DNA from 3 places in the Streptomyces sp. PsTaAH-124 genome. Region 3 is predicted to be linked to each of the others. Evidence: riboswitches for the same ligand, from Rfam matches in the RefSeq annotation. Region 3 holds a riboswitch; each other region holds the start of a gene.
What was found. Region 3 has a riboswitch for cobalamin ahead of B086_RS0100830 (CoA-acylating methylmalonate-semialdehyde dehydrogenase). Riboswitches for the same ligand answer to the same signal wherever they lie in the genome.
Positions count from the first base shown of each region.

Region 1: linked by a shared signal. The riboswitch ahead of nrdI (class Ib ribonucleoside-diphosphate reductase assembly flavoprotein NrdI) and the one ahead of B086_RS0100830 (CoA-acylating methylmalonate-semialdehyde dehydrogenase) in region 3 are both predicted to bind cobalamin.
Region 2: linked by a shared signal. The riboswitch ahead of B086_RS0117290 (cobalamin biosynthesis protein) and the one ahead of B086_RS0100830 (CoA-acylating methylmalonate-semialdehyde dehydrogenase) in region 3 are both predicted to bind cobalamin.

Region 1 is NZ_KB892165.1:115,057-120,681, reverse strand. Features, by position in the region: gene nrdF (class 1b ribonucleoside-diphosphate reductase subunit beta) at 1-774, opposite strand, end outside; gene nrdE (class 1b ribonucleoside-diphosphate reductase subunit alpha) at 809-2,950, opposite strand; gene nrdI (class Ib ribonucleoside-diphosphate reductase assembly flavoprotein NrdI) at 2,947-3,366, opposite strand; cobalamin riboswitch at 3,538-3,761, opposite strand; gene B086_RS0112255 (malate synthase) at 4,009-5,616, opposite strand.
Region 2 is NZ_KB892169.1:408,199-413,823, reverse strand. Features, by position in the region: gene B086_RS0117305 (helix-turn-helix domain-containing protein) at 1-784, shown strand, start outside; gene B086_RS45920 (hypothetical protein) at 956-1,084, opposite strand; gene B086_RS0117295 (hypothetical protein) at 1,225-1,482, opposite strand; gene B086_RS42900 (DUF397 domain-containing protein) at 1,564-1,815, opposite strand; cobalamin riboswitch at 1,943-2,087, shown strand; gene B086_RS0117290 (cobalamin biosynthesis protein) at 2,184-3,158, shown strand; gene B086_RS0117285 (cobyric acid synthase) at 3,155-4,675, shown strand; gene cobN (cobaltochelatase subunit CobN) at 4,672-5,625, shown strand, end outside.
Region 3 is NZ_KB892157.1:206,143-211,767, reverse strand. Features, by position in the region: gene B086_RS0100850 (AfsR/SARP family transcriptional regulator) at 1-1,749, shown strand, start outside; gene B086_RS38840 (hypothetical protein) at 1,873-2,286, shown strand; cobalamin riboswitch at 2,359-2,429, shown strand; gene B086_RS0100840 (DUF4430 domain-containing protein) at 2,568-3,110, shown strand; cobalamin riboswitch at 3,271-3,399, shown strand; gene B086_RS0100830 (CoA-acylating methylmalonate-semialdehyde dehydrogenase) at 3,664-5,187, shown strand; gene B086_RS0100825 (acyl-CoA dehydrogenase family protein) at 5,194-5,625, shown strand, end outside.

The sequences.
Region 1 (5,625 bases), on a different contig from region 3:
CGAGTAGCGCAGCTCCAGCTCGTACAGCTCCTCCAGCAGCGCGTGGGTGAAGGCGCGCATCTCCTCCTGGCCCGCCGCCGTCAGCCGCTCCAGGCCGCGCTGGAACTTGTAGCCGGAGTAGTAGCCGTGCACCGCCTTGTCGCGCAGGATCAGCCGGATCATGTCGGCGGTGTTGGTGAGCAGCGCGTGCGTGGAGAAGTGCAGCGGCAGATAGAAGCCCGCGTACAGCAGCAGCGACGACAGCAGCGTGGAGGCGACCTTCCGCTTGAGCGGGTCGTCGCCGTAGTAGTGCGCGAGGACGGTCTTGCAGCGCTGCTGGAGGACGTCGTTGGCCACCGCCCAGCGGTAGGCGTCGTCGATCTCCGGGGTGCTGGAGAGGGTGGAGAACACCGAGGAGTAGCTGCGGGCGTGCACGGCCTGCATGAAGGCGATGTTGGTGTAGACGGCCTGCTCGTGCTCGGTGCGCGCGTCCTGGATCTGGACGATCTCGCCGACCGTGGCCTGCACGGTGTCGAGCATGGTCAGACCGGTGAACACCCGCATGGTCAGGGTGCGTTCGTCCGCGGTGAGCCGCTGCTGCCAGGCGCCCACGTCGTTGGAGAGCGGCACCTTCTCGGGCAGCCAGAAGTTGGCGGTGAGCCGGTTCCACACCTCCAGGTCCTTCTCGTCGGTGACGCGGTTCCAGTTGACCGGGCGCAGCCGGGCGGCCGGGTCCTGGCGGAAGGCCGGCGGGGTGACCGAGATCTCGGTCAGCGGGGCGGGGGTGGTGGTCATCGGGGTGCTTTCGTGAACGGGGCGTGCGAGGGGGTCACAGGGTGCAGGACAGGCAGTTCTCGATCTCGGTGCCCTCCAGGGCCTCCTGGCGCAGCCGGATGTAGTAGAGCGTCTTGATGCCCTGGCGCCAGGCGAGGATCTGCGCCTTGTTGAGGTCGCGGGTGGTGGCCGTGTCCCGGAAGAACAGCGTGCAGCTGAGCCCCTGGTCGACATGGCGGGTGGCCGCCGCGTAGGTGGCGATGATCTTCTCGTAGCCGATCTCGTACGCGTCCTGGAAGTACTCCAGGTTGTCGTTGTCCATGTGCGGCGCCGGGTAGTAGACGCGGCCGAGCTTGCCCTCCTTGCGGATCTCCACCTTGGAGGCGATCGGGTGGATGGAGGCGGTCGAGTCGTTGATGTAGCTGATGGACCCGGTCGGCGGCACGGCCTGGAGGTACTGGTTGTAGATGCCGTGCTCCCGCACTGACCGCTTCAGCTCGCGCCAGTCGTCCTGCGTGGGCAGCGCGATCCCCGCGTCGGCGAACAGCTCCCGCACCCGCGCGGTGGCCGGCTCCCAGGCCCGCTCGGTGTACTGGTCGAAGTACGAGCCGTCGGCGTACGCGGACTTCTCGAACCCGTCGAAGGCGGTGCCGCGTTCGATCGCGATCCGGTTCGAGGCGCGCAGCGCGTGGTAGGCGATCGTGTAGAAGTACAGGTCGGTGAAGTCGACGCCCTCCTCGCTGCCGTAGTGGATGCGCTGCGAGGCGAGGTAGCCGTGCAGGTTCATCTGGCCCAGGCCGATGGAGTGCGAGAGGTCGTTGCCGTGTGCCACGGACGGCACCGCGTCGATGTGCGACTGGTCGGAGACGGACGTCAGACCGCGCACCGCTGTCTCCACGCTCGCGCCGAGGTCGGGGGAGGCCATGGCGGCGGCGATGTTCAGCGAGCCCAGGTTGCAGGAGATGTCCCGGCCGACGGTCTCGTAGCCGAGCGAGGCGTCGTACGTGCTCGGCGTGTTCACCTGGAGGATCTCCGAGCACAGGTTGGACATGTTGATCCAGCCCGGGATCGGGTTGGCCCGGTTCACGGTGTCCTCGAACAGCAGATACGGGTAGCCCGACTCGAACTGAAGCTCCGCGATCGTCTTGAAGAACTCGCGGGCGCTGAGCGTGGTCTTGCGGATGCGCGGGTTGGCGACCAGGTCGTCGTAGTGCTCGCTGACGGAGAGATCGGCCAGCGGCCTGCCGTACTCGCGTTCCACGTCGTAGGGCGAGAACAGGTGCATGTCCTCGTTGCGCTTGGCCAGTTCGAAGGTGATGTCCGGGACGACCACGCCCAGCGACAGCGTCTTGATGCGGATCTTCTCGTCCGCGTTCTCCCGCTTGGTGTCCAGGAACCGCATGATGTCCGGGTGGTGGGCGTGCAGGTAGACCGCGCCCGCGCCCTGGCGCGCGCCGAGCTGGTTGGCGTAGGAGAAGGAGTCCTCCAGCAGCTTCATCACCGGGACCACCCCGGAGGACTGGTTCTCGATCTTCTTGATCGGGGCGCCCTGTTCGCGCAGGTTGGTCAGCAGCAGCGCCACCCCGCCGCCGCGCTTGGACAGCTGGAGCGCCGAGTTGACGCCCCGGCCGATGGACTCCAGGTTGTCCTCGACGCGCAGCAGGAAGCAGGAGACCAGCTCGCCGCGCTGCGCCTTGCCCGCGTTGAGGAAGGTCGGCGTGGCCGGCTGGAAGCGGCCGGTCATCATCTCGTCCACCAGCCGGGACGCCAGCGCCTCGTCCCCGGCGCCGAGGAACAGCGCGGTCGCGGCCACCCGGTCCTCGTAGCGCTCCAGGTAGCGGGAGCCGTCGAAGGTCTTGAGCGTGTACGACGTGTAGTACTTGAACGCGCCGAGGAAGGTGCGGAAGCGGTGCTCGTGGGCGTACGCCCGCCGGTACAGGCCCTTGACGAACTCCCAGTCGTAGCGCCGGATCGGGGCTTCCTCGTAGTAGTCGTTCTCGATCAGGTGGTCGATCTTCTCCTTGAGGGTGGGGAAGACCACCGTGTTCGGGTTGACGTGCTGGAGGAAGTACTGGCGTACGGCCTCGCGGTCCTTGTCGAACTGGATGCGGCCGTCGCAGTCGTACATGTTCAGCAGGGCGTTGAGCGCGTGGTAGTCCTTGCGCGTACCGACCGACTCGCGCTGGGCGGTGATCACGCCGCCGCCGATGAGTGTCGTGTCCAAAACGTCCTCAGTCCTTCCCTCACGGCACGGACGTCGCGCTCCGTGCCCAGCAGTTCGAATCGGTACAGCTCCGGAACCCCGCACTTCGCCGCGATCACCCGTCCGGCCAGGCAGTAGTCCGCGCCGAAGTTGGTGTTGCCGGACGCGATGACCCCGCGCAGCAGCGCGCGGTTGGCCTCGACGTTCAGAAAGCGGATCACCTGCCTGGGGACCGCCCCGGCGCGTTCGCCGCCGCCGTAGGTCGGCGTGATCAGCACATACGGCCCGGTCACCCGCGGCAGGCCGTCGCGGTGCGGATGCAGGGGGATGCGCGTGGCGGGCAGACCCAGCTTCTCCACGAAGCGCTTGGTGTTCTCCGAGACGCTGGAGAAATACACGAGGCCGCTCATCGACCGCCGCTCCTCTCGCTCGTTCCCGTCCCTGTCCGAGGACCGGGGGAGGAGGAGCGTCGCGGCGCGTACGGCGGGGCCGGGCGGCGGCGGAAGAAGGGCACGCCGGACCCGGGTCCGTGCTGCTGCCACGCGGCCCTCCCTCGGGGCCTCGGAGCACGCACGCCGCTCGTCGGCGTACGCACCGGTGGCAGGTCTTCGGACTCGCGGGCGTGTCTCGTGTCGTACGAGACGTCTACTGGCCGTCGCTTCCCAGGCCCGGTCCACCGGGTCCAGTGCGTATGACGGCGGTCGTTCCCGCTCACCGCTGCGGGGCAGTCCCGGATTCCCACCGGGTTCCCTCTTGCCTCGCCGGGCACCGGAGTGCCTGGCGAACCACCAGCACGGCCAACACTACATCTAGAACGCTGCCGTGGTGCACAGCCCCAGATGTTGTGTCTTCGGGAAAACTTAGGTATACCTAAGCCCTGTCGCGGTGGCGGCGGCGCACGGCGCGCGGACCCGGAAACGGCACGGGCGGGAAGCGCCGTACCCGCGCTTCCCGCCCGTCTCCCGGGGCACCGCCGCGGCCCTCACCGCACCGGTGCCGTCGCGCACCCCTCGGTACGCGCCGCGCCCGGACCCCTCAGTCCGGCCGCAGGCTCATCCCCGCTCGCACCCCCCGGCGCCCGTACGGCGCACCAGGTGGCGCGCGTACGCGTCGGGGGTGAAGAACAGCGGCAGCTCACCGGCGAGCGCGGTGCGCTCGAACAGCGCGCGCACCTCCTCCAGCGGCGCCCACGGGTAGGCGGCGCCCAGTGCTGCCAGCTCGTCGTCGAGCATCCGCAGCACCGTCTCCCGGTCGACCACCCGGTGCCGCAGCCACTGCCAGATCTGCGTCCGGGCGACCTCGGCGGTGGCCGTGTCCTCCAGCAGCCCGTCCACGACGACGGTGCCCCGCCCGCCGAGCCAGGCAGCGAAGCAGCGCAGCGCGACGGCGACGCCCGTGCGCACCCCCTCCGGGGTCGGCGGGGCGCTGATCCGCCGCACCGACAGCAGCTCGGCGGCGCCCGCCTCGACGTCCTCGCGGGTGCGGTCGAGCTGGTGCGGCCGCTCGCCCAGGACCCCGTCGAACGCCTCCCGGCAGACCGGGACCAGCTCGGCACAGGCCACCTGGGACCCGTCGAAGCCGTCCTCCGCCTCCCGCTCCTTGTCCAGCCGGACCGCCGCGACGGCCGCCTCGCGCGCCGCCGCGTCCGCGCCCGGCACCTGGGCCGCCCGCCCGCCGACGGCATGCGCGCCGCGCCGGTGGCACGTGCGCACCAGCAGCTCGGTGTACGCCCGCAGGAACGGCGCCGTCATCGGCACCCCCGCGCGCTCCGGCAGCAGGAAGTCGGTGCGGTGGCCGAAGGTGCGCACGAGGCTGAACAGGTAGTCCCGGCGGCCCGCGGTCAGACCCGCACCGTGCTCGCGCAGCTCGTGGAGGATCTCCTCCATCTCGAAGGCGGCGGTGACCGTCTCGATCAGCACGGTGGCCCGGACGGTGCCCCGGGGGATGCCCAGCAGCTCCTGGGCGAGCAGGAACACGTCGTTCCACAGCCGTGCCTCGTACCGGTTCTCCAGCTTGGGCAGCGAGAAGTACGGGCCGCTCCCGTCCTCGGTCCGCCGCCGGGCGCAGTGGAAGAAGTACAGGCCGAAGTCGGCCAGGGCGGCGGGCACCGGCGCGCCGTCGTGCTCCAGGTGCGCCTCGTCCAGGTGCCAGCCGCGCGGGCGGACCATGACGGTGGGGATCCGGCCGCCGCCCGCCCGGTGCTCCCCGCCGCCGGGTGCGGGCGGGCCGATCCGGCCCTCGACGGTGTCCAGCAGGGTCAGCTGCCCGCCCACGACGTTGTCCCACAGCGGTGCGGTGGCGTCCTCGAAGTCGGCCGTCCACACCTGGGCGCCGGAGGCCAGCGCCTCGACGGCCGTCCGGCGGTCCGGCGGCCCGGTGATCTCCACCCGCCGGTCGGCCAGACCGGGCGCGGGCGGCGCGACCCGCCAGAACGGGTCGGCGCGCACGGCGGCGGTCACCATGGGGAAGCCGAGCGGGGAGCCCGACGCCAGCCGCATCGCCTGGCGCCGCCGCTCCTTCAGCAGGTCGCGCCGGCGCTCCGCGAACGCGGCGGCCAGCCGGCCGACGAAGTCCAGGGCGCCGGGGGTCAGGATCTCCTCGTGCCGGGGGCCGGGAGCGGCGAGGACACGGACGGGCCGGGGCGGTGCGAGGGTGGTCATCGGGTTCTC
Region 2 (5,625 bases), on a different contig from region 3:
CGGGTTGACCCAGCGGGACGCAACGAAGGCCCTCGAATGGTCGCTCTCCAAACTGATCAGGATCGAGGCCGGGACGGTCAGTCTCGGGGTCACGGACCTGCGGGCCCTGCTCCAGCTGTACGAGGTCACGGACGCCGGTCTGGTCGCGGAGCTGGAGGACGCGGCACGCGGCTCGAAAGGACAGTCATGGTGGGCGCAGTACAGCGACGTGGTGTCGCCCCAGTACGCCTTGTACCTGGGGTACGAGGGGTCGGCGGACACGATCCGCATGTACAACCCGACCATCCTGCCGGGGCTCGTGCAGACGGAGGACTACGCCACGGCGCTGCTGTCGGCGCTGGGCCCCGAGTCGCTGCTGCGCCAGCAGGTGGACCTCCGGCTCTCCCGGCAGGAGCGGTTCTTCGACGGGAGCGACGGTCCCCGGATCGACATCGTCCTGGACGAGGCGGCCGTGCGGCGGCAGGTCGGCGGACCCGCCGTGATGCGACGGCAGATCGATCATCTGCTGTCCCTCACGGAGCACCCGCGCACCAATCTGCGGGTGCTGCCGTTCTCCGCCGGGGCGCACTTCAGCGTCGCGACGCCGTTCATCCTGCTCAGCTTCCGCGACGACGACGACCTGCTCTACGTGGAGGGACCAGGAGGCGGCTTGTCGAGCCGCGATGATCTGGCCCTGATGGCCCGCTACCAGGAGTGCTTCGAGGAGATCAGCGCCATCGCGTACGAGGGCGACCGGATGACCGACCTGCTCGGCGCAGTCAGAGGGAGCCTGGACAACAGCTGACCCCGGGACGGGACGACGACCCGGGCGGGAACGGGGTGGGAGGACCATGGCGGTCTTCGGAATACGAACGTGGTGGCAGCGCCTGCGTACGGGGGGCGCCGAGCCGGAGAACGCTGCTCCACTCGACGACAACACGGTCAAGGTCGAGGCGATCAAGCAGCCCGAGTGGCTTCAGCGGCTGATCGAGCTGGAGAACGCCCGGGTCTCCAACGAGATCCGGCTGCTGTCCGCCCGCATGCTGGTGGCCACGGCGTGCGCGAGCGTCCTCCTGCTGAGCATCGCCGTGGCCACCCGGGTCACTCCCGCCGTTCCGTTCGCGGCGGCCACCCCGCTGACTACCACTGTCACCGGGGCGGTCGGCGCGGCGGTCCTCACAGCGCTCGGCGCCACCGTGGGCAGAGCGCTGCGTCGGCGCTCCGGTGCCGCCGTGCCCGGCGGGGTCAGCGAGGGGGCTCGCCCCGGGGCTGAACCGTCTCAAGGGCCCGGTTCAGGACCCTCAGCCGCTCCGTGAGCGGAGTGAGCCCCCACCACAGTCCGCCGCCGACGGCCACCAGCGCGGTGACCAGCAGCCAGACAACGCCGCGCGCCGCGCCGTCCGGTACCAGCAGCGCCGCCAACGCGCCGGCCCCCACCGCGAGGATCCCGGTGGCCGAGGAGAAGAGGATCAGCGGGAGCGCCGCGGACGTCCGGTTCTCCATGGTTCCATCGCGGTTTCCCACCGCCGACGCCGTTCCGTCAGCTCGGTCCCGCATAGGTGGACCTCCCGTCCCCCGGGGCGATCACGAGCCGCCCGCTTCCGGGTTCACCAGCCCCGCCAGAAAACCACACCACGCCGTACGGCGAAAGGCGAGCACGGGCCCGCTCGCGCCGTCCACCGGCCGCTTCGAGTCGCCCACGAGCACACGGCCCTGCTCCCAAGCTGCCTCCACGCACTCTCCGCCGCTCGCCGAGTAGCTGCTCCTGACCCAAGCGCGCCCCGTCGGCTCCCTGCCTGCCGACGCCCGCCTCCTCCAGCCCCCATGGATGTTCATGACAGGAGTCTTCCCAGCTTCGCCGCCGGGAAAGAGGCCAGAAGGAGCCGTTTCAAGTCCGCGGGCCCGGATCGGGGATATGAGCCTCGGCACACCACCCCGCCGCAGGTCAACGGCAAGTTGACGGCTGTTCCGGGGCCGTGGTGGACTTCCGGGGCCATGTACGGCGGCAGAAGAGGAAGCCGGTGCGAATCCGGCGCGGTCCCGCCACTGTCACCGGGGAGGAACACCCCCGGAAGCCAGGAACTCTCGCCGCCGGTCACGTCGAACCAGGGCGCGGACACCCTGAGTGAGGACCATCGCCATGCGCGGCTGCCGACCGAGGTTCATCAGCGACTCCCTGACCGACCCCGCGGCCGGCTGACCCGATGGGTGCCGATCGCGTCTTCGCGTACGGCGCCGCCGCCGGCCTCCTCGGTGACCTGCTCCTCGGCGACCCGCGCCGCGGGCATCCGGTCGCCGTGTTCGGGCGGGCCGCGGGCGCCGTCGAACGTGCGCTGTGGCACGACCACCGCGGCTGGGGCGCGCTGCACACCGCCGTGTGCGCCGGTGGCGCCGTCGCGCTGGGGGCCGCCGCCGCCCGCGCCGCCCGCGCCTCCCGCTTCCCGTACACCGCCTCCGTCCTGCTGACCGGCGCCGCCACCTGGGCCGTGGTCGGCGGCACCTCGCTGGCCCGCGAGGCCCGCGCCGTCGGACAGGCCCTGGAGTCCGGCGACATCGAGGCCGCGCGGGCGCGGCTGCCGCATCTGTGCGGGCGCGACCCGCAGGCGCTGGACGCCGCCCAGATCGCCCGCGCGGTCGTCGAGTCGGTCGCCGAGAACACCTCCGACGCCGTGGTCGGCGCCCTCGTCTGGGGCGCCGTCGCGGGCGTGCCCGGCCTTCTCGGCTTCCGTGCCGTCAACACCCTGGACGCCATGGTCGGCCACAAGTCGCCCCGCCACCGGCGCTTCGGCTGGGCCTCCGCCCGCCTGGACGACCTGGCCGGCTGGCCGGGCGCCCGGCTGACCGCCGTCCTGGCCACCGCGGCGGGCGGCGATCCGCGCGGCGCCGTGCGCGCCTGGCGCGCGGACGCCGGACGGCACCCGAGCCCCAACGCCGGGCCGGTGGAAGCCTCGTTCGCGGGCGCGCTCGGCGTCCGCCTCGGCGGCACGCTGTCGTACGCCGGGCGCGTGGAGCACCGGCCGGTGCTGAACGGCGCGGCGGGGCGCGCGGTGCGGGCCGGTGACATCGACCGGGCCGTACGGCTCTCACGGCGCGTGAGCTGGCTCGCGCTCGGCACCTGCGCCGCCGTGAGGCTCCTGTGCGGCCGTCGCGACCGTCGGACGAAGGGACGTACGTCATGAGCGGTGGCCGGGGCGGCGGGCTGCTCGTCGCCGGGACCACCTCCGACGCCGGGAAGAGCGTCGTCACCGCCGGGATCTGCCGGTGGCTGGCACGCCAGGGCGTCAAGGTCGCGCCGTTCAAGGCGCAGAACATGTCCCTCAACTCGTTCGTCACCCGTGAGGGCGCCGAGATCGGCCGGGCGCAGGCCATGCAGGCGCAGGCGTGCCGGATCGAGCCGACCGCGCTGATGAACCCGGTGCTGCTCAAGCCGGGCGGCGAGCAGAGCAGCCAAGTGGTGCTGCTGGGCAGGCCGGTGGGCGAGATGAGCGCGCGCGGCTACCACGGCGGGCGCCAGCAGCGGCTGCTGGGCACGGTGCTGGACTGCCTGGCCGAACTGCGCGGCTCCTACGACGCGGTGATCTGCGAGGGCGCGGGCAGTCCGGCCGAGATCAATCTGCGCCGCACCGACATCGTCAACATGGGCATCGCGCGCGGCGCGCGGCTGCCGGTGGTCGTCGTCGGCGACATCGACCGCGGCGGCGTCTTCGCCTCCTTCTTCGGCACCGTGGCCCTGCTCTGTCCCGAGGACCAGGAACTGGTCGCCGGTTTCCTCGTCAACAAGTTCCGCGGCGACGTCTCGCTGCTCGAACCCGGCATCGGCATGCTGCACGGGCTCACCGGGCGGCACACCTACGGGGTGCTGCCCTTCCGGCACGGGCTCGGCATCGACGAGGAGGACGGACTGCGGGTGTCGCTGCGCGGTGCCGTACGGGAGTCCGCCGTGGCGCCGCCGGTCGGCGAGGACGTGCTGCGGGTCGCCGTCTGCGCCGTCCCGCTGATGTCCAACTTCACCGACGTGGACGCGCTGGCCGCCGAACCGGGCGTCGTCGTGCGGTTCGTGGACCGGCCCGAGGAACTGGCCGACGCCGATCTCGTCGTGGTCCCGGGCACCCGCGGCACCGTGCGGGCGCTGGACTGGCTGCGCGAGCGGGGCCTCGCGGACGCGCTGCGCCGCCGGGCCGCCGAGGGGCGGCCCGTCCTCGGTGTCTGCGGCGGCTTCCAGCTCCTCGGCGAGCACATCGAGGACGACGTCGAGAGCCGTCGCGGCCGGGTCGACGGGCTCGGACTGCTGCCCGTACGCGTCCGGTTCGCCCCGGACAAGACCCTCGCCCGGCCCGAGGGGACGGCCCTCGGCGAGCGGGTCGAGGGCTACGAGATCCATCACGGCGTCGCCGACGTCACCGGCGGCGAGCCCTTCCTCGACGGCTGCCGGGCCGGCTCGGTCTGGGGCACGCACTGGCACGGCTCGCTGGAGTCGGACGGCTTCCGCCGGGCCTTCCTGCGGGTGGTCGCCGCCGCCGCGGGCCGCCGTTTCGTGCCCTCGCCCACCACGTCGTTCGCCGCGCTGCGCGAGGAGCAGCTCGACCGGCTCGGCGACCTGATCGAACAGCACGCGGACACGGACGCGCTGTGGCGGCTCATCGAGTCCGGCGCGCCGCAAGGACTGCCTTTCATTCCACCGGGAGCGCCCGCATGAGCACAGTGTTGTTGTTGTCCACCGCCGACACCGATCTGCTGGCGGCCCGCGCCTGCGGGGCGTCCTACCGGATCGGCAACCCGACCCGGGTGGACGTGACCGGTGAGCTGCCCGCGCTGCTGGACGGCGCGGACCTCGCCGTGGTGCGGCTGCTGGGCGGCAAGCGCGCCTGGGAGGACGGGCTCGCCGCGCTGAAGGCGTCCGGTGTGCCGACCGTGCTGCTGGGCGGCGAGAGCGTGCCGGACGCGGAGCTGATGGCCGAGTCGTCGGTGCCCGCCGGTGTGGTCGCCGAGGCGCTGCGCTACCTGGTGGAGGGCGGCCCGGACAACCTCGCCGAGCTGGCCCGGTTCCTGTCCGACACGGTGCTGCTGACCGGCGAGGGCTTCGAGGAGCCGCGCCGGATGCCGGAGTTCGGGGTGCGCGGGGAGCGTCCGCGCGTGCCGGGCCGCCCCACGGTCGGTGTGCTCTTCTACCGCGCCCACGAGCTGAGCGGCAACACCGCCTTCGTGGACACCCTGTGCGAGGCGATCGAGGCGCACGGCGCCAACGCGCTTCCGGTGTACTGCGGTTCGCTGCGCGGCGCGGACCCCGGCCTGTTCGAGATCCTCGGGCGGACCGACGCCCTGGTGGCCACCGTCCTGGCGGCCGGCGGCACCCACGCCTCGCAGGCGTCGGCGGGCGGCGACGAGGAGGCGTGGGACATCGGCGCCCTCGCCGACCTGGACGTCCCGGTGCTCCAGGGGCTGTGCCTGACCTCCTCGCGGGCCGCCTGGGACGCCTCCGACGCCGCGCTGTCCCCCATGGACGCGGCGATGCAGGTCGCCATCCCCGAGTTCGACGGACGGCTGATCACCGTCCCGTTCTCCTTCAAGGAGCAGGGCCCCGACGGCGTACCGGTGTACGTCGCCGACCCCGGGCGGGCGGCCCGGGTCGCCGGGATCGCCGTGCGG
Region 3 (5,625 bases):
GACGGATTCCTGGCCGAGTTCCCGCCCTATTCGGGAGCGGCGGGAATCGAGGCGAAGAGCGCGGCGCTGCGTTCGGTCCTGGCGGACAAGTCGGTGCTCATCGTGCTGGACGACGCGGTGGACGTGGCCCAGGTGCGTCCGCTGCTGCCCGGGAACGGCACCAGCGCGGTGATCGTCACGAGCCGTAACACGCTCAGGGGTCTGGGCGCCGGACAGGACCCGTACTTCCGCAAGGTCGATCTCCTGGACGACGAGTCCGCCGCCGCCATCCTCCGGGAGAAGCTCCCGAAGGGCGACCCGAGAGGCCGTGAGCCGCTCATCCGTGCCCTGGTCGAGCTGTGCGGCCGGCACCCGCTCGCTCTCACCGTGATCGCCCGGCGCCTGGAGAACCGGTCGGTCCGGGGCACGAGCGACCTTGTGCGGGATCTCCGGGAGGAGAAGGAGAAGCTGGGTGTTCTGCACCTGCCCGAGGAGGAGTTGTCCGTCCGGATGGCGTTGGCCTGTTCCATCCGCGCGCTGTCCCCGGCCGCCCGTCGGCTGCTCCGGCGACTCGCCGTGCACCCCGGCCCGAGCGCCGGCTGGGACGCCGTGATGGACCTCGGTCCGGCCGGCGACGCACTGCGCCCCGACCACGCCCTGGAGGAACTGGTGGCGGCCAGCCTGGTGGAACTCCGGGCCGACCGCTACAGCCTGCACGATCTGGTGCGCGCCTTCGCACGCCACGAGGTGGACCCCGAAGCCGACGGCGTCCCGGAGGACTTCGAGGACGCGACCGTACGGCGGGTGCTGGACCACCAGTTGCACAACGTCCACGCCTGTGACCGCCGCCTCCATGAGCAGCGGGCACTTCCCGTGGGTGACCCCGCCGGGGTGAGAGTGTTCGAGCCGGTGGACCTCGAACAGGCGCTGGCCGTGCTGGACGACGAGTACGACACCGTGCAGCTCGGTATTCAACTGGCCCACCGGAAAGGGCTGGAGCGCTACGTCTGGCTGCTGCCGATGGCTCTCGTCACCTATCAGTGGTCGCGCCGCCGCCTGGACGACGCGTTGCGAGGGCTGACGCTGGCGCGGGAGGTGGCGGAGAAGGTGGCCGAGCCCGCTCAGTGCGCCATGGTGCACCGGATGCTGGCCGGGACCTACTGGCGGCAGGAGCAGTTCGAGCGGGCGGCGGGCCATCTGTTCCGGGCCGTCCGGCTGAGCAAGGAGGACGACACCGAGACCGGCAGACTGAGCCTGGCGCATTCCCTGCACACGCTCGCGCTCACGTTGCGCAAGCAGGGGGACGGAACGGCGGCGGAGGAGCATCACCGGCAAGCCCTGGAGCTGTACCGGGCGCTGGGCGACCGCAGCGGGGAAGCGGCGGCGCTGAACGGCATCGGTACCCTCCACCGCGACCGCGGGGAGTACGACGAAGGGCTCCGCGCCTGTGGCGAGGCGCTGCGCATCGCGGAGGGGACGACGGACCGGAGGTGCGGGGCGGACGCCCTGTACACCCTCGCCCAGATCCACCTCTCCAGGTCGGAGGGGGAGGAGGCGCTCAGGCTGCTCCGGCGGGCCTGCGGAATTCTGTGTGACCTCGAACACTGGCACGACGAGGCCAAGCTCCTGTGGCTCTGTGCCGATGTCCTGGTGGCGGCAGGCCGCTCACCCGAGGCCGTCGAGGCGCTGGAACGCGTCCTCGTGCTGCGCGAACTGATGGGCGGCCACGACACCCAGGAAGTACGGGACCGACTGGAAGAGCTGCGGTGAGGGCTTGTGCCCCGGGGGAACAGGCATACTCGGTCCCGGCGTGAGCGACGGTCGGCCGATCAGGGAGGTACCGCGGTGTCCGAGGACCCGTCCGGCGGCATACCGCGCGCACGGTCGTCGTCCGTGCGGCCGGAGCCGGAGCCGGAGCCGGAGCCGGTACCCGTGCCCGTGCCGTGCCGGGTCGTGGTCTGCCGGGACTGCTGCTGCGGTACGCCCAAGGTGACCGGCGTCGACCACGCGGCGCAGACCGCGCGGCTGCGGGCCGGGGTGCCGGTGCGGATCTCCGCGTGCCTGGACGTGTGCGATCAGGCCAATGTGGTCGTCGTGCAGCCGTCGGCCGCGGGCCGGGCGGCCGGGGCGCGGCCGGTCTGGCTGGGGCTGGTCAATGACCCGGAGGCCACGGAGGACATCGTCGGCTGGGTGCGGGCCGGTGGCCCGGGGGTGGCCCCGCTGCCGGACATCCTGGAGCTGTACGCGTTCGACCCGCCCGGACGAGGAGTGGGCAAACGCCCCCCGGGCCGGCTCAACCGGCCCTAGGATGGCGGCGGTTCGCCCGCGCGTTCGGCGGATGGACCGCGTGTACGACAACTGCATAGGGGCGCGTGACTGGGGGAAGCCGGTGGGAGTCCGGCGCTGACCTGCAACCGTGTGCGGCCGGTGGGCCGCGAGTCGGGACACCCGGGGCGCGCCGTGAACCGCTTCCCCCTGTCATGGTCCGCAGCGCGAAGCCGAGAGTCCTGCCCGAGGCGGCGGCGGTGTCCGGCCCGCCCGCTCGGTGACGGGGCTGCGGGCCGCCCACATCCAGGAAGGCTCCCGCCGTGCAGCACACCTTCGGCACCTCACGCGCCTCGCTCGCCTCCCGTACCCGCATACGCCGTACGCTCATCGCCTCCGCCGCCCTCGGCGTGGCCCTGGCCGCCGCGCCGGCCACCGCCCAGGCCCACGGCGCACCGGGCGCCCACGGCGCGTACGGCACGAACGCCCCGGTCAGGGTGACGCTGACCGTGCAGGGCCCCGACGGGCCGCTGTTCCACGGGAAGGTCTGGACCCGCGGCCACGACGTCACCACGGCGACGGGCGGTACGCACAGATGCGACGGGACGAACGGGAGCGCCCACGCCTCCGCCGTGCCGACGCCCACCGCCGCCCTCGACGACGCCGCCCGCAAGCGGCACTTCGGCTGGGACGGCGCCTGGTACGCGTCGTTCGACGACTACTCGGTCGACAGCATCAAGAACGTCAGCGGCGGCGGCTCGGCGTACTGGAACATCTCCGTCAACGGCACACCCACCCCGGTGGGCGGCTGCCAGTTCGAGCTGAACGCGGGGGACACGGTGGCGTTCACCTGGACGGCCTTCTGACGGACGCCCGCCGCCCGGCGGCCGGGGGAGCGCCGCTCCTCCGGCCGGTCCGGCGCCCCGGCGGAGGCCCGCTCCGGCGGGAATCCGGTACGGCTCCACCCGTGGCACTGGATTTACTAGGACGTCCAACTATATTCTGGGGGCGTAGGCCCGCGGTGCAGGGAAGCCGGTGTGATTCCGGCACGGTCCCGCCACTGTGACCGGGGAGTACGCCGTCGAGCAGGACGCCACTGACGAGCTGGATGTCGGGAAGGCGGACGGCGCGCGCTGATCCGGGAGTCAGGATACCGGCCGCGGGATGTTCCGTGTGGTCCACGAGGATGGAGCTGACACGCATGGCACCGGTGCGTTTCCACGATCCCGGCGAGCTGCGCCGCGGGGGTTCCCCGCATTCCGCCACCGGCCTCACCCGCCCCGGCCCGACGGCCTGACGGTCCGGCGTCCTCAGCGTTCCGCGCCGACCACCCTCGCGCACGCCCGCGTACCTGAGCGGGCCGTGCGCCGGTCGCGCGCGCCGTCCTGGATCACCCCCACCTGACGAGAGCAGGCACCCATGATCCGTCCGAACCACCCCGCCGGTGTACGGGAACTGACCCACTTCATCGGCGGTGAGAACGTCCCGGGCACCTCGGGGGCCCTGGGCGACGTGTACGACCCCAACACCGGAGAGGTCCAGGCCCGGGTACCGCTGGCGGACCGGGCCGAGACCGAGGCGGCGGTCACCGTCGCCGCCGAGGCGCAGCGCGCCTGGGGCGAGTGGAACCCGCAGCGCCGCGCCCGGGTCATGCTGCGCTTCCTCCAGCTCGTCGAGCAGGAGAAGGACGACCTGGCCCGGCTGCTCTCCGCCGAGCACGGCAAGACCGTCGCCGACGCCCACGGCGACCTCCAGCGCGGCCTGGAGGTCGTCGAGTTCGCCGCCGGGATCCCGCACCTGCTCAAGGGCGAGTTCACCGACAACGCGGGCACCGGCATCGATGTGCACTCGCTGCGCTCGCCGCTCGGCGTGGTCGCCGGCATCACCCCGTTCAACTTCCCCGCCATGATCCCGCTCTGGAAGGCCGCCCCCGCCCTGGCCTGCGGAAACGCCTATGTCCTCAAGCCGTCCGAGCGGGCACCCTCGGTGCCGCTGCGGCTCGCCGAACTCTTCCTGGAGGCGGGCCTGCCGCCGGGCGTCCTCAATGTCGTCAACGGCGCCCGGGAAGCCGTCGACACCCTGCTGGAGGATCCCCGCGTGGCCGCCCTCGGCTTCGTCGGCTCCACCCCGGTCGCCGCGCACGTCTACGCCACCGCCGCCGCCCACGGCAAGCGCGCCCAGTGCTTCGGCGGCGCCAAGAACCACATGATCGTGATGCCGGACGCCGACCTCGACCAGGCCGTGGAGGCGCTGGTCGGCGCCGGGTACGGCTCGGCGGGCGAGCGCTGCATGGCCATCTCGGTCGCCGTGCCGGTCGGCGAGGAGACCGCCGACGCCCTGGTCGCCCGGCTCAAGGAGCGCATCGGCACCCTGCGCATCGGCCGCAGCGACGACCCCGAGGCCGACTTCGGCCCGCTGGTCGCCCGGGACGCGGTGGAGCGCGTACGGTCCTACGTCGACCTCGGGGTGGAGGAGGGCGCCGAACTCGTCGTGGATGGACGGGACTTCGTGCTCCCCGGGCACGAGAACGGCTTCTTCGCCGGGGCCTCCCTCTTCGACCGGGTCACCCCGGACATGCGTATCCACCAGGAGGAGATCTTCGGTCCCGTCCTGTCCGTGGTCCGCGCGGCCGACTACGAGGAGGCGCTGCGCCTGCCCAGCGAGCACGCCTTCGGCAACGGCGTGGCGATCTTCACCCGCGACGGGGACACCGCCCGCGACTTCACCCGGCGGGTGAACACCGGCATGGTCGGCGTCAACGTGCCCATCCCGGTCCCGGTCGCCTATCACACCTTCGGCGGCTGGAAGCGCTCCGGCTTCGGCGACCTCAACCAGCACGGACCGGACGCCGTCCGCTTCTACACCCGTACCAAGACCGTCACGTCCCGCTGGCCCGCCGGGCTGCGCGAGGGCGCGAGCTTCACCATTCCCACGATGGGCTGAGCGACCATGACCCACACCCTGCTCACCGAGGACCAGCAGGCCCTCGTGGAGACCACCCTCGACTTCGCCCAGGACCACCTGGCACCGCACGCCCTGGACTGGGACCGCGACAAGCACTTCCCGGTCGACGTCCTGCGCAAGGCGGCCGGGCTCGGCCTAGGCGGCGTCTACGTCCGCGAGGAGTCCGGCGGCTCCGGCCTCGGCCGGGCCGACGGCGTCCTCGTCTTCGAGACCCTCGCCTCCGGCTGCCCCGCCATCGCCGGATACCTCTCCATCCACAACATGGTCGCCTGGATGATCGACCGCTACGGCGACCCGGCCCAGCGCGAGCGGTGGCTGCCCCGGCTGTGCGCCATGGACGACCTGGCCAGCTACTGCCTGACCGAACCCGGCGCGGGCTCCGACGCGGCGGCCCTCACCAGCCGGGCCGTCCGCGAC